One region of the Vibrio maritimus genome, then DNA from elsewhere that is predicted to be linked to it. Evidence: predicted binding sites of a transcription regulator. Region 1 holds the regulator's gene; the other holds the start of a gene.
The links. The regulator CRP, encoded in region 1, controls carbon source genes, mostly activating them, when cyclic AMP is high. The targets are predictions, from matches to a motif close to TGTGANNNNNNTCACA.
Positions count from the first base shown of each region.

Region 2: a site for CRP is predicted at 2,047-2,062, ahead of LY387_RS05310 (ROK family protein). Genes of this name have one in related genera too.

Region 1 is NZ_CP090438.1:291,342-296,824, reverse strand. It holds gene LY387_RS01345 (YheU family protein) at 13-225, shown strand; gene LY387_RS01340 (phosphoribulokinase) at 353-1,222, shown strand; gene crp (cAMP-activated global transcriptional regulator CRP) at 1,466-2,098, shown strand; gene LY387_RS01330 (DUF1338 domain-containing protein) at 2,171-2,962, opposite strand; gene astD (succinylglutamate-semialdehyde dehydrogenase) at 2,973-4,439, opposite strand; gene astA (arginine N-succinyltransferase) at 4,542-5,483, opposite strand, start outside.
Region 2 is NZ_CP090438.1:1,138,784-1,144,266, reverse strand. It holds gene LY387_RS05315 (chemotaxis protein CheV) at 1-634, opposite strand, end outside; gene LY387_RS05310 (ROK family protein) at 754-1,971, opposite strand; gene LY387_RS05305 (patatin-like phospholipase family protein) at 2,220-3,407, opposite strand; gene LY387_RS05300 (YnhF family membrane protein) at 3,432-3,521, opposite strand; gene LY387_RS05295 (outer membrane protein) at 3,672-4,259, shown strand; gene LY387_RS05290 (hypothetical protein) at 4,395-5,171, shown strand; gene hisIE (bifunctional phosphoribosyl-AMP cyclohydrolase/phosphoribosyl-ATP diphosphatase HisIE) at 5,234-5,483, opposite strand, start outside.

The DNA.
Region 1 (5,483 bases):
TGAGAGGTATTTATGATCATCCCATGGCAACAAATTGACGCAGATACGCTGGATAACCTTATTAAAGAGTTCGTGCTGCGCGAGGGCACCGACTATGGTGAGTCGGAGGTGTCGCTAGACGACAAGGTTCGCCATGTTCGCAGCCAACTCGAGAGCGGTGAAGCCGTCATCGTGTTCTCTGAGCTGCACGAGACCGTCGACATTAAATCTCGTCGCGCGCTGTAATTTTTCGGTAGCGACGTAAGTAGCTGCTATATTGAAAGGCTATTGAACTGAAATTGGCCCATAAGGTCTAACTCCTTATGTGAGTTAGCAAATTTATAACGACAATTACAAATACACAGGAAGTGTTATGTCAGCAAAACACCCGATCATTGCTGTAACGGGCTCCTCTGGAGCTGGAACGACAACAACGTCAGAAGCATTCCGCAAGATGTTCAACATGATGAGCATCAAGCCTGCGTTTATTGAAGGTGACAGTTTTCACCGTTTTACGCGTCCAGAGATGGATATCGAGATCCGCAAGGCAAAAGAGCAAGGCAAACACATCAGTTACTTTGGTCCTCAAGCCAACGATTTCCCAGCCCTAGAAGAGTTTTTTCGCAACTATGGGCAAAATGGTACGGGGCAGTTTCGCCGCTACCTGCATACCTTTGATGAAGCCGTACCCTACAACCAAATGCCAGGCACCTTTACCCCGTGGCAAGACCTGCCAGAAAATAGCGATGTACTATTTTACGAAGGCCTGCATGGCGGCGTCGTCGACGGTGATGTGAATGCCGCTCAGCACGTTGACTTGCTGATTGGCATGGTGCCTATCGTTAACCTTGAGTGGATTCAAAAGTTCGTGCGAGATACCCGCGATCGCGGTCACTCAAGAGAAGCGGTCACCGATTCGATTGTTCGTTCAATGGATGACTACTTAAGCTATATCACGCCACAGTTTTCGCGTACTCACATCAACTTCCAGCGTGTACCCACCGTCGATACCTCCAACCCGCTCAACGCCAAAGGCATTCCGAGCTTGGATGAGAGCTTTGTGGTGATTCGCCTACGTGGTATCAAGAATGTCGACTTCCCTTACCTGCTCGCTATGATTGATGGCTCATTTATGTCTCGCCACAACACCATAGTGGTCCCTGGGGGTAAGATGAGTTTTGCGATGGAATTAATCGTCAGGCCAATACTTCAACAGCTCATAGAAACTGGCAAAATAGGTTAGGTTTTGTGAGCCGAATCTCGATGATTTTTTATACCGTGATCATGTGCACAGTTTTGTATAGATAAATGGGCTTATGACACGATTAAAATCAAGAAAAGTGGCGCAAAAAAGGATACTATTTCTTTGAAACAGAAGATCGCTTGCGCCATCTTCAAAGTGCTTTTATGCTAGTAAGTCTTAACAAACGGGCTTGCTAACAAATATGGAAAGCAGCAAGCATACCCTGCAGAGGAAGTAAGATATATGGTTCTAGGTAAACCTCAAACCGACCCAACGTTAGAGTGGTTCCTTTCACACTGCCACATTCACAAGTATCCATCGAAGAGCACGCTTATCCACGCGGGCGAGAAAGCAGAGACGCTTTACTACATCGTAAAAGGTTCTGTAGCGGTACTTATCAAAGATGAAGAAGGCAAAGAGATGATCTTGTCTTACCTTAACCAAGGTGACTTCATTGGTGAACTAGGCCTGTTCGAAGAAGACCAAGAACGTACAGCATGGGTACGAGCAAAATCACCTTGTGAAGTTGCGGAAATCTCATTCAAGAAGTTCCGTCAGCTTATCCAAGTTAACCCAGACATTCTAATGCGCTTATCTGCTCAGATGGCAAGTCGTCTACAAGTGACTAGCCAAAAAGTAGGTGACCTAGCGTTCCTAGACGTAACGGGTCGTATTGCACAGACGCTACTAAACCTAGCGAAACAACCAGATGCAATGACTCACCCAGACGGCATGCAAATCAAGATCACTCGTCAAGAGATTGGCCAAATCGTTGGTTGTTCTCGTGAAACAGTAGGTCGTATTCTTAAGATGCTAGAAGAGCAGAACCTAATTTCTGCACACGGTAAGACTATCGTGGTTTACGGTACTCGTTAAGAGCGCGTCGCAAGATTTAAAAAGCCACCTTCGGGTGGCTTTTTTGTTTTTGGGGTTTGGTATTTTTGGAGACTACTGATGCGTACTCTCAAAAATTTTGTCCGCCGAAGCAGCAACAAAGCCTTGATAGTAACTGCCATCGGCTAACTGATAGCGCTTAGCAAACTCATAGAATCCACCAGGAATCACCTGATCACCATCAGTAAATGCCACGGACACTTTGTCTGCCATCGTCGAGGATTGCTCCAAAAGAACCTCTGGTGAGCCTTTTACCTCACCACCTGATTCATTTATCGCAAACCCTGCATCACGAAGGTGCTGGTTTACGCCAACGACCTCGGCAAAGCGATCAAGCTGGTTCACGCTCACCGTAAAGTGATTCGCGCCATAACCATGAGCGGCAAGCCATGAAGCGTACTCACTTTCTTGCGCCAGTGTTTGGAAGTCTTGATAGCTTAGATCCCACAAGCGGCCACCATATAAAAACTCAGCAGAAGATAGCTTAGCGCTGTCCACCTGAGCCACTAGCTTGGCCACGATATCTTGTAGCGATTTAGAGCACTCTTCTACTCGCAATTCACTGATAAACACCTTAGGAAGCAAAGCATTGCTATGTTCTAGGTGAATCGCGGTCAGCTTTTTGGATTCAAAATCGTAATGGCCACTCACCTCGTAACCAAGGTCTAGAAACGGCTTAGCCAGCGTGTCGATACCCAGCGGTGCAACATTAAAGGTTCGCAGAGCAATATGGTCATTGATGAGCGACTCATCTTCTCTCAGCAAGTCATGAACCTTGTGAGCTGAAGGACATAAGCGAGTAATGTAGTCTTGCCACAAATGGCCAAATAACGCGTCAACAGTCATATCCAGATCCTTATAGTTCAATGCCAGGGCTCAGCGTCGCAGGAAGAACGGTGTTATCGCCTTCCATCGATGCCATAGGGTAAGCGCAGTAATCCGCTGCGTAGAACGCACTTGGGCGAAGGTTGCCAGAAGCGCCCGGACCACCAAACGGCGCATCACCGCTCGCGCCGGTTAGCTGACGATTACGGTTTACAATGCCTGCTCGGATGTGGTCTGTGAAGTATTGCCACTCCTCATCGCGCTCTGAGATAAGACCTGCCGATAGACCAAATCGAGTGTCGTTAGCCAGTTCTACCGCTTGCTCTAGGGTCTCGTAGCGTAACAGTTGTAGCAGCGGCCCAAAGTACTCTTCATCAGGAAGCTCAGCGATATCTGTCGCATCTAGTAGTGCTGGGGTCACGAACGCCGCATTCAAGCGTTTTGCTTCGACTAAGCTCTTACCGCCTAGCTTCACCAGTTCAGCCTGCGCTGCAATAATATGGTCTGCGGCCTGCTCTGAGATCTGTGGTCCCATAAATGGTGCAGGCTCTGCAAACGGCTCATCAATGCGAATCTTCTTAATGGCTGACACTAAGCTTTCTACTAATTGATCACCTTTTTCACCAAATGGCACATAAAGGCGTCGTGCGCAGGTACAACGCTGTCCAGCACTGATGTAGGCCGATTGCAAAATGGTGTACACCGCTGCATCCACATCACCAAACGCTTCACTGACAACAAGTGGGTTGTTACCACCCATCTCAAGCGCCAGCATCTTGCCAGGTTGGCCCGCAAATTGACGATGAAGAATATGACCTGTATTGGCACTACCCGTAAACAACACGCCATCGATGCCCTTTGAATCAGCAAGAGCAATACCGGTTTCTTTACCACCTTGAACCAGGTTAATGACACCGGCAGGCAATCCCACCTCTTCCCAAATTTTCATCGCGATTTCACCCACCAGTGGTGTTTGCTCTGAAGGCTTAAAGACTACCGTGTTCCCTGCCAATAAGGCCGGTACGATATGACCATTCGGTAAGTGACCAGGGAAGTTATAAGGGCCAAACACTGCCATAACACCAAGGGGCCTGTGACGGAGGACAATTTGGTTTCCAGCAGCTTCGCGTTGGCTCTCGCCAGTACGTTGGTGGTAGGCACGAATCGAAATGGCAATCTTACCGGCCATTGCACCCGCTTCAGTGCGCGTTTCCCACAGCGGCTTACCGGTTTCTTTGGCAATCGCAATGGCGATCTCTTCACTACGCTCTTTAACCTTGTCGGCAAACGCCAGCACAATAGCCTCACGCTCAGCGAACGGTCTTTTTTTCCACTCAACAAACGCTTTACGAGCAGAAGATACCGCCTGCTCTACCTGCTCAGGTGTCGCCGATTGACCTTCCCAGATGATGTTATTGTCGTATGGCGACAGTGACTGAAACGCATCACCGAGACCTGCCACCCAGTTACCCGAGATCCATTGAGTTTGTTGAGACATAGTGAAATTCCTTTGGTCTTTGAAATGTGGCCGCTATTGGCGGCCATCTTATGCTTATTGCGATTTGTCTTATTGCTACTGATGTAGCGACGCGCTAAATGCCTATTGCGCCAACATGCGAACCATATCGCCCTCAGCAACATTGAGTGCATCGGCCGCTTCAGGAGACAGCAATACGGTGCCAGATTCCGCATCAAACGCGGCTTTAGCTGCCGTTGCGCGGAAGTGCTCAAATGAGGTGTTAGCAATCAGGTAGTCTTGCGAGCTGGTATGCTCAGATACCGATACCTTGGCACGGAATGAATCGCGCACCGCTTGGATATTGCGAAGGTCACATTCCACGGTTGGACCCGCATCGAAAATGTCGACATAGTTACGACAGGTAAAACCTTCGTTCTCAAGCAGTTTCAACGCCGGGCGCGTGTTCTCATGCACCTGACCGATAACCTCTTGAGCCTCTTTGCTCAGTAGGTTGATGTAAATCGGCAGTTTTGGCATTAAATCGGCAATAAAGCCTTTCTTACCAATACCAGTTAGATAGTCGGCTAAGGTAAAGTCGATAGAGAAGAAGTGTTCTTGAAGCCACTTCCAAAACGGAGAGTTACCCTCTGCATCCGACACACCACGCATCTCAGCAAAAATGGTCTTTGAGAAACGTTCTGGGTGCTCTGCCATCATCAAGAATCGGCACTTAGACATCAGGCGACCATTCAAACCACCACGAAACTCCGGACGCAAGAACAAGGTACAGATCTCGCTACACCCCGTGTAGTTATTACCAAACGTCAGTAGCTTCACCACGTTATTCACATTCAGCTTCGGTGATGAGTGCACCACAGTACTGATGTGATAAGAGTAAAAAGGAACATCCCAACCAATCGCACCTTCAATACCCGTTGTCCCTGCGACTTCGCCAGTTTCCGTATCGAAACCAACCATCAGGTAGCCTTCGTCGGTAGGCGATGTGACATCTTGCTTCGCAAAGCTGTATTCAGAGTGGGTAATTCGGTTTGTCAGTAGCTCTTCATTAACGGGAAGAGAAGT
Region 2 (5,483 bases), 850 kb from region 1:
ATTCAATGATTTCAACCCCTAGCTGAGCGAGCGTTGCTTTCACCTGATGACGAGCGGTAGACGAGTCGTCTACGATGAGGATCTTCTTACCTTGCAGGTGAGGGAGTAATGAACGGTCTAAGGTTTCTTCTGAGATAGCGATATCGTAATCGATGATCTCTGCTAACACTTTTTCAACATCGATGATTTCAACTAGGCTGACGGCATCATTTTCTTCAACCTTAGTGATTGCCGTGAGATAGTTGGCTCGCCCAACAGTTCTAGGAGGAGGCTGAATTTCTGTCCAAGCAGTATTAACAATGTTCTTTACTTCACCAACCAAGAACCCTTGAACCGAGCGGTTGTATTCCGTAACGATAAGATTTTGATCGCCTTCTTCGTTCAATGTTGGAAATCCAATTGCACGTCGAAGGTCGATGACTGGCAGTGATTCTCCACGTAATGAAGCAACACCGCGAATGCTAGGATGTGAGCCAGGAAGTTGTGTCAAAGGTGGCAGCTTAAGTACCTCTTTGACCTTAAAGACATTAATAGCAAAGGTCTGTCGGCTGTTAAGGGTAAACATTAACAGCTCAAGTCTATTTTCACCCACAAGTTGGGTACGTTGGTCGACAGAACTCAATACGCTCGACATTAGGCTTCCTTGGCATAAACAATAACTGATTTCTTATCTCATGTTATCGGCAGGAAGCACAAGAAGTTTACTGACTTTCACAACAAAAGTATGACCGTCAGCAAAGAGTGTGAAAAGCGTTATCCTTCAATGACTTTCATTAATAGAAGCCCATCATAAAGCGCTTGTTTAACCAAAGCAGCACCGGGCATAGTTGCTTGTTTGTAGAAACGAGACTCGACCAACTGAAGATCTTCCGTGTAGACAGGAAGGCTCTGTTCAGAAATACAGCGCTCTATTGCCGGGTAGAGAATGTCTTTCGCTTGGTTTATCACACCACCGATCAACACCTTTTCTGGGTTAAATAAATTGATGACGATAGCGATCGCGCTACCAAGATGCTCGCCTAGCTTTTCAATGACGTTGATAGCAAGCGCATCCCCTTTAACAGCGGCTTCGCAAATTGCTTCGACAGAGATGTCCTCATACTCTGACAGAATTGAGGCCTCTCCGCGAGCCAAGCGCTTTGTGACCTCATCACGAATAGCTTGTGAGCTTGCGACAGTCTCAAGACAACCCTTATTGCCACAGTGGCAATCTTCACCCTGGCGGTTTATCTGAATATGACCCAACTCACCGATGTTGCCATGTCGGCCTTGCAAAACACGACCATCAAGAATGATGCCTGCACCTAGACCGTGGTGAATGGAAATAAGTACAGAGTTGTCACAGTCTTGAGAGTGACCGAAAAGGTTTTCTGCCAATGCCCAAGCACGAGTATCGTTGGCCACAAATACCGGTAACCCGGTCACCTTAAAGATTTCTTCAGCAACATTTAGATTCTTCACATTGTAATGCGGCATTTGCAACACAACACCTTGATCAGAATTCACCAACCCTGGCAGGGTTAGTGCGATGCTGGTGACACGGTCAAGCTGCTCGCTATAGCTTTCAAAAAACTCTTCAATCTCATAAAGCAATCGAGCCATCACGTCATCTTGGTCCACTTCGTGGACTTCGATTTTGGTGTCGATAAGAACATCACCACCCAGTTCGTGCAGTGCAATAGCTAGATAGCCTCTTCCGAGACGCATGGAGAGAAATTGCCAACCTTGGTTATTGGTTTGCAAGCCAACGGCAGGTCGACCACGACTAGTCGCCTCTTGAACCGTTGTTTCGTGGATCAAATGTGCTTCGATGAGTTCTCGCGTAATCTTGGTGATACTAGCCGGTGCTAGACTACTGAGTTTAGATAGGTCGATACGCGAAATAGGCCCAAATTGGTCTATCAGTTTATACACGCGACCAGCATTGATCTGCTTAATATGATCAATGTGCCCGGGTTGAGCCATGTACATTTTGAACTCCAAAAAACAACAACCTATTAATTTTTTTACTTTGCGAAGTAATTGTGAAGCAGTTTATAGGATTGCCGTGACAAATATCACGCATATAGATGGATCTTTGGGGGGCACGTCAAGTTACGCCTGTGGCTTACATCACAGACACAGTAAGGTTTCGCTCACAATTCAACCAACATTGTTTAACGCCTTGTTACCGAAATGGCAACTTATTTAGCTATTATTAATAAGTGAGGATGGTGAGGTTAACTTGCTTGATTAGGACGCCAGAGATCGTTATTGGCACAGTTTATCTTCTTATGTTGTTTGGCGAGATTATAGCTTTCAACAAATCGATATCCGGCATCCAGACCCACTTGATAGTCATGCAAAATATCATCGACATCACTCAATAAGGATGAGGTTTTAAGTGGTTCATCTGGTGCAATTTGCCATATAAAGCAGTCGTCAGGAGGGGTCTTGAGAAACTCGCTGGTCAGTGAGTAGGTCTGATAATGCACCATAAGCATATCCGCCAAACCTGAATCAAAACGGTCTCCAAACAGGTGACTGAGTCGATATATGTCCCCGGCTCCAAATAACCAACGTCCACCATTAATGAGTTTAAGGTGATCGGCTTGTTTGATGGCATTTGCCTTGAGTCGCTGACCCTCAAAAAAAGCCCCCCAGTTACTAGACCACTGATCGACTTTTTCCTGCCATTGGAGCTGAAGGTTATTCAACGAGCCTCTAAACCAAGTGGGTGACTCGGTAACGATTGGTGCATCTTCTGCTGATAAAGGGTCTTCTGATACGTATTGCTCGGTACGTATCACAATGATACTGCGACACTCCTGTCTCCATGCTTCTTGCACAGGAATGGACGCAGAAACGCCGCCATCAATAAACTCGCGCCCTAGGTGCGACACAGAGCCTTCAAATAAGGTAGGGATCGCACTGGTCGCCATCAAGACTTGATACCAGTCCTCTTGCAGCATAGGTAAATAGTGATCTTTAAGGGTCGCAATGTCGGTCGTAGCAGCAAATGCACGCCTATGGCCGATCACCCGTCTGCCCATATCTACGTCTAACTTATAGGGATAGTCGCAGATTTTATCGAGAGCCCACTTCAAATTGAGGTACTGCTTGCGGCGAATAAAGCTGAAGAGGTGAAAAAACTCGGGATCAGTGGTTAAGTCGAGAATGAAAGATTTACCCAGCTCGGCTTGGCGAGATAGAAAAGCACAGATATTTAGTGCACCTGCAGATGTCCCATAAAATTCATCAAAGGGATCAAAGTTGGACATTAAGAAGGCATCCAATACACCGGATGTGAAGATACCTCTTTGTCCTCCACCTTGCGCGACGAGCGCGGTTTTGCCGTCAAGGTATTTACCAAACTGTTCGTAATCGAGCACAGTCTGGCGGTTAGTGACTATACCTGAGTTCGCCATAATATGCCGCGCTAGGGCTGCTCGTTAAGCGCCGATCGCGATAACGCCAAAAGCGATAATAGCGCTAAACGCAATTGTGACAATCGTCAATGCTACTTTTAGGTCGTATTCCATAACTCCTCCAGATGTAACTTTTCATTACCATTGTGACATGTACTGCTACTATACAAATAACCGCTTCAAAATTATGGTGTTAGTGTCACACTATAATTAATGCTAGTACAACTAATGTAATTTTCGAGCTTTGGCTTGGGGGAAATTAGGATGAAACTAACGCCAATCGTGATAGGTTCTTTTGCTGCAATGTTCTGTCTTTCGGCGCAAAGCAACGTCATTGTTACACCGTTTGTCGGTTATACGCTTGGCGGTGCAGCCAAGGACGGAGAAGGAAAAAGCTATGATATTTCTCCATCCGCTAATGCAGCACTTGCTGTCGAATTCCCATTTCGCAATGGTCGGATGGGCGTCTACTACTCCAAGCAAGACTCTTCACTCGATACCTTAAATCTTGATTCAAGTATTCAATACTTACAATTTCAAAGTAGCGCTGAATATGCTTGGACCGACAAAACCTCCGGCTATATTGGAGCAGGACTTGGGGCGTCACATACTTCCGGAGAGTGGACAAACTCTCATACTGGGTTTGCTGCCAGTATCTTTGGTGGCATGGAGTATCACATAACGAAAAACTTCGCGCTCAACGGCCAGATTAGATGGCAAGGTACAGTGGTAAGCAGTGACTCCATATCGATCTGTAACTTACCCACTGACGATCAAAGTTGTTTTATCGGGTTTAAGACCAAATGGATGAATCAATTTCAAACACAGGTTGGTTTGACGATGAGGTTCTAAAAAAGATGATTGGTCACCATCGGCTCTAATTTGCGCTGATTAGCCAACCTTATAATTGCTATAAGAAGTGATAAATAGGCGACTTACAATCGGATTGATATAAATACGTCAACTAAAATCAAACCAAGGGTGCGTATGAAATATCTAATTCCACTAGCTAGCCTCGTGTTGCTATTCGGTTGCAACTCATCAGATGATAGCTCCGATAACGAGCTGCCCCAATCGCTTCCACCCACTCACCTTCCTAGCGACTTAATTCCTGAACGTCCGCACCCTGATGCTGGAGAGCCTGGTCATCTGCCTGGAGATTTGATACCAGATAGACTTCCAATCGCTTGGTACGAAGAGGTCTCTGCTCGATTCGGGATGACAGTCGAGGCGCTAGATTCGGTTTGTCGATACAAGGGCGAGCATCCTCAAATGGATATCCACGTATCATGTAACTGGACTAATGACGAGTTGACCATCATCTATTTCGCTTCGAGAGGTATTGGTGAGCCTGAGTACTTTTACGACCATGCTTTTAACTGGATTGTCAGTGACGAACAGATAGTGAATGGAAAACTGTGGCCGGGTGTAAACCACAAAGCTGTAGGTCTTGAGGATAATGAAGTCCATATCGAGCCAGATGGTGCAAGATACAACATTGGATATGGTTGTGACCAAGGACAGTGCGATAGCATCGTACACACCCTAAATATCCACTCTAACAACAACCACGTTATTTCAGATGGAACGCCATTTTACGGCTTGAGTGATTTTGATATTTCAACCTATCAGCAGTCAGAGAAGTTCTTCTTTAATATCGACTTTGTCCTAGAAAACGGTGACGTTCACACCAATACGCTCCATCTTTTAGATGATTTCCCAGGTTTAATCTATGATGTGTTAGCACCCGCATTTGGGTATTAACCCGTAAATAAGAAAGCGGCTTATAGTTTCCTATAAGCCGCTTTAGTAGTTTAAATCGACAATTACTTGTGGCGCTCTTTCAACTTATTGACCACATCATTCATTGATAGACCTTGATCTTGTAACAGTACCATCAAGTGATAGATTAGGTCTGCTGACTCACATACTAGCTCCGCCTTGTCACCCGACGTTGCCGCAAGCGCGACTTCAACGCCTTCTTCGCCCACTTTTTGCGATATACGCTTGGTGCCACGGGCATAGAGGCTCGCGGTATAAGAAGATTCCGGATCCGCATCTTTTCGAGCGGCAAGA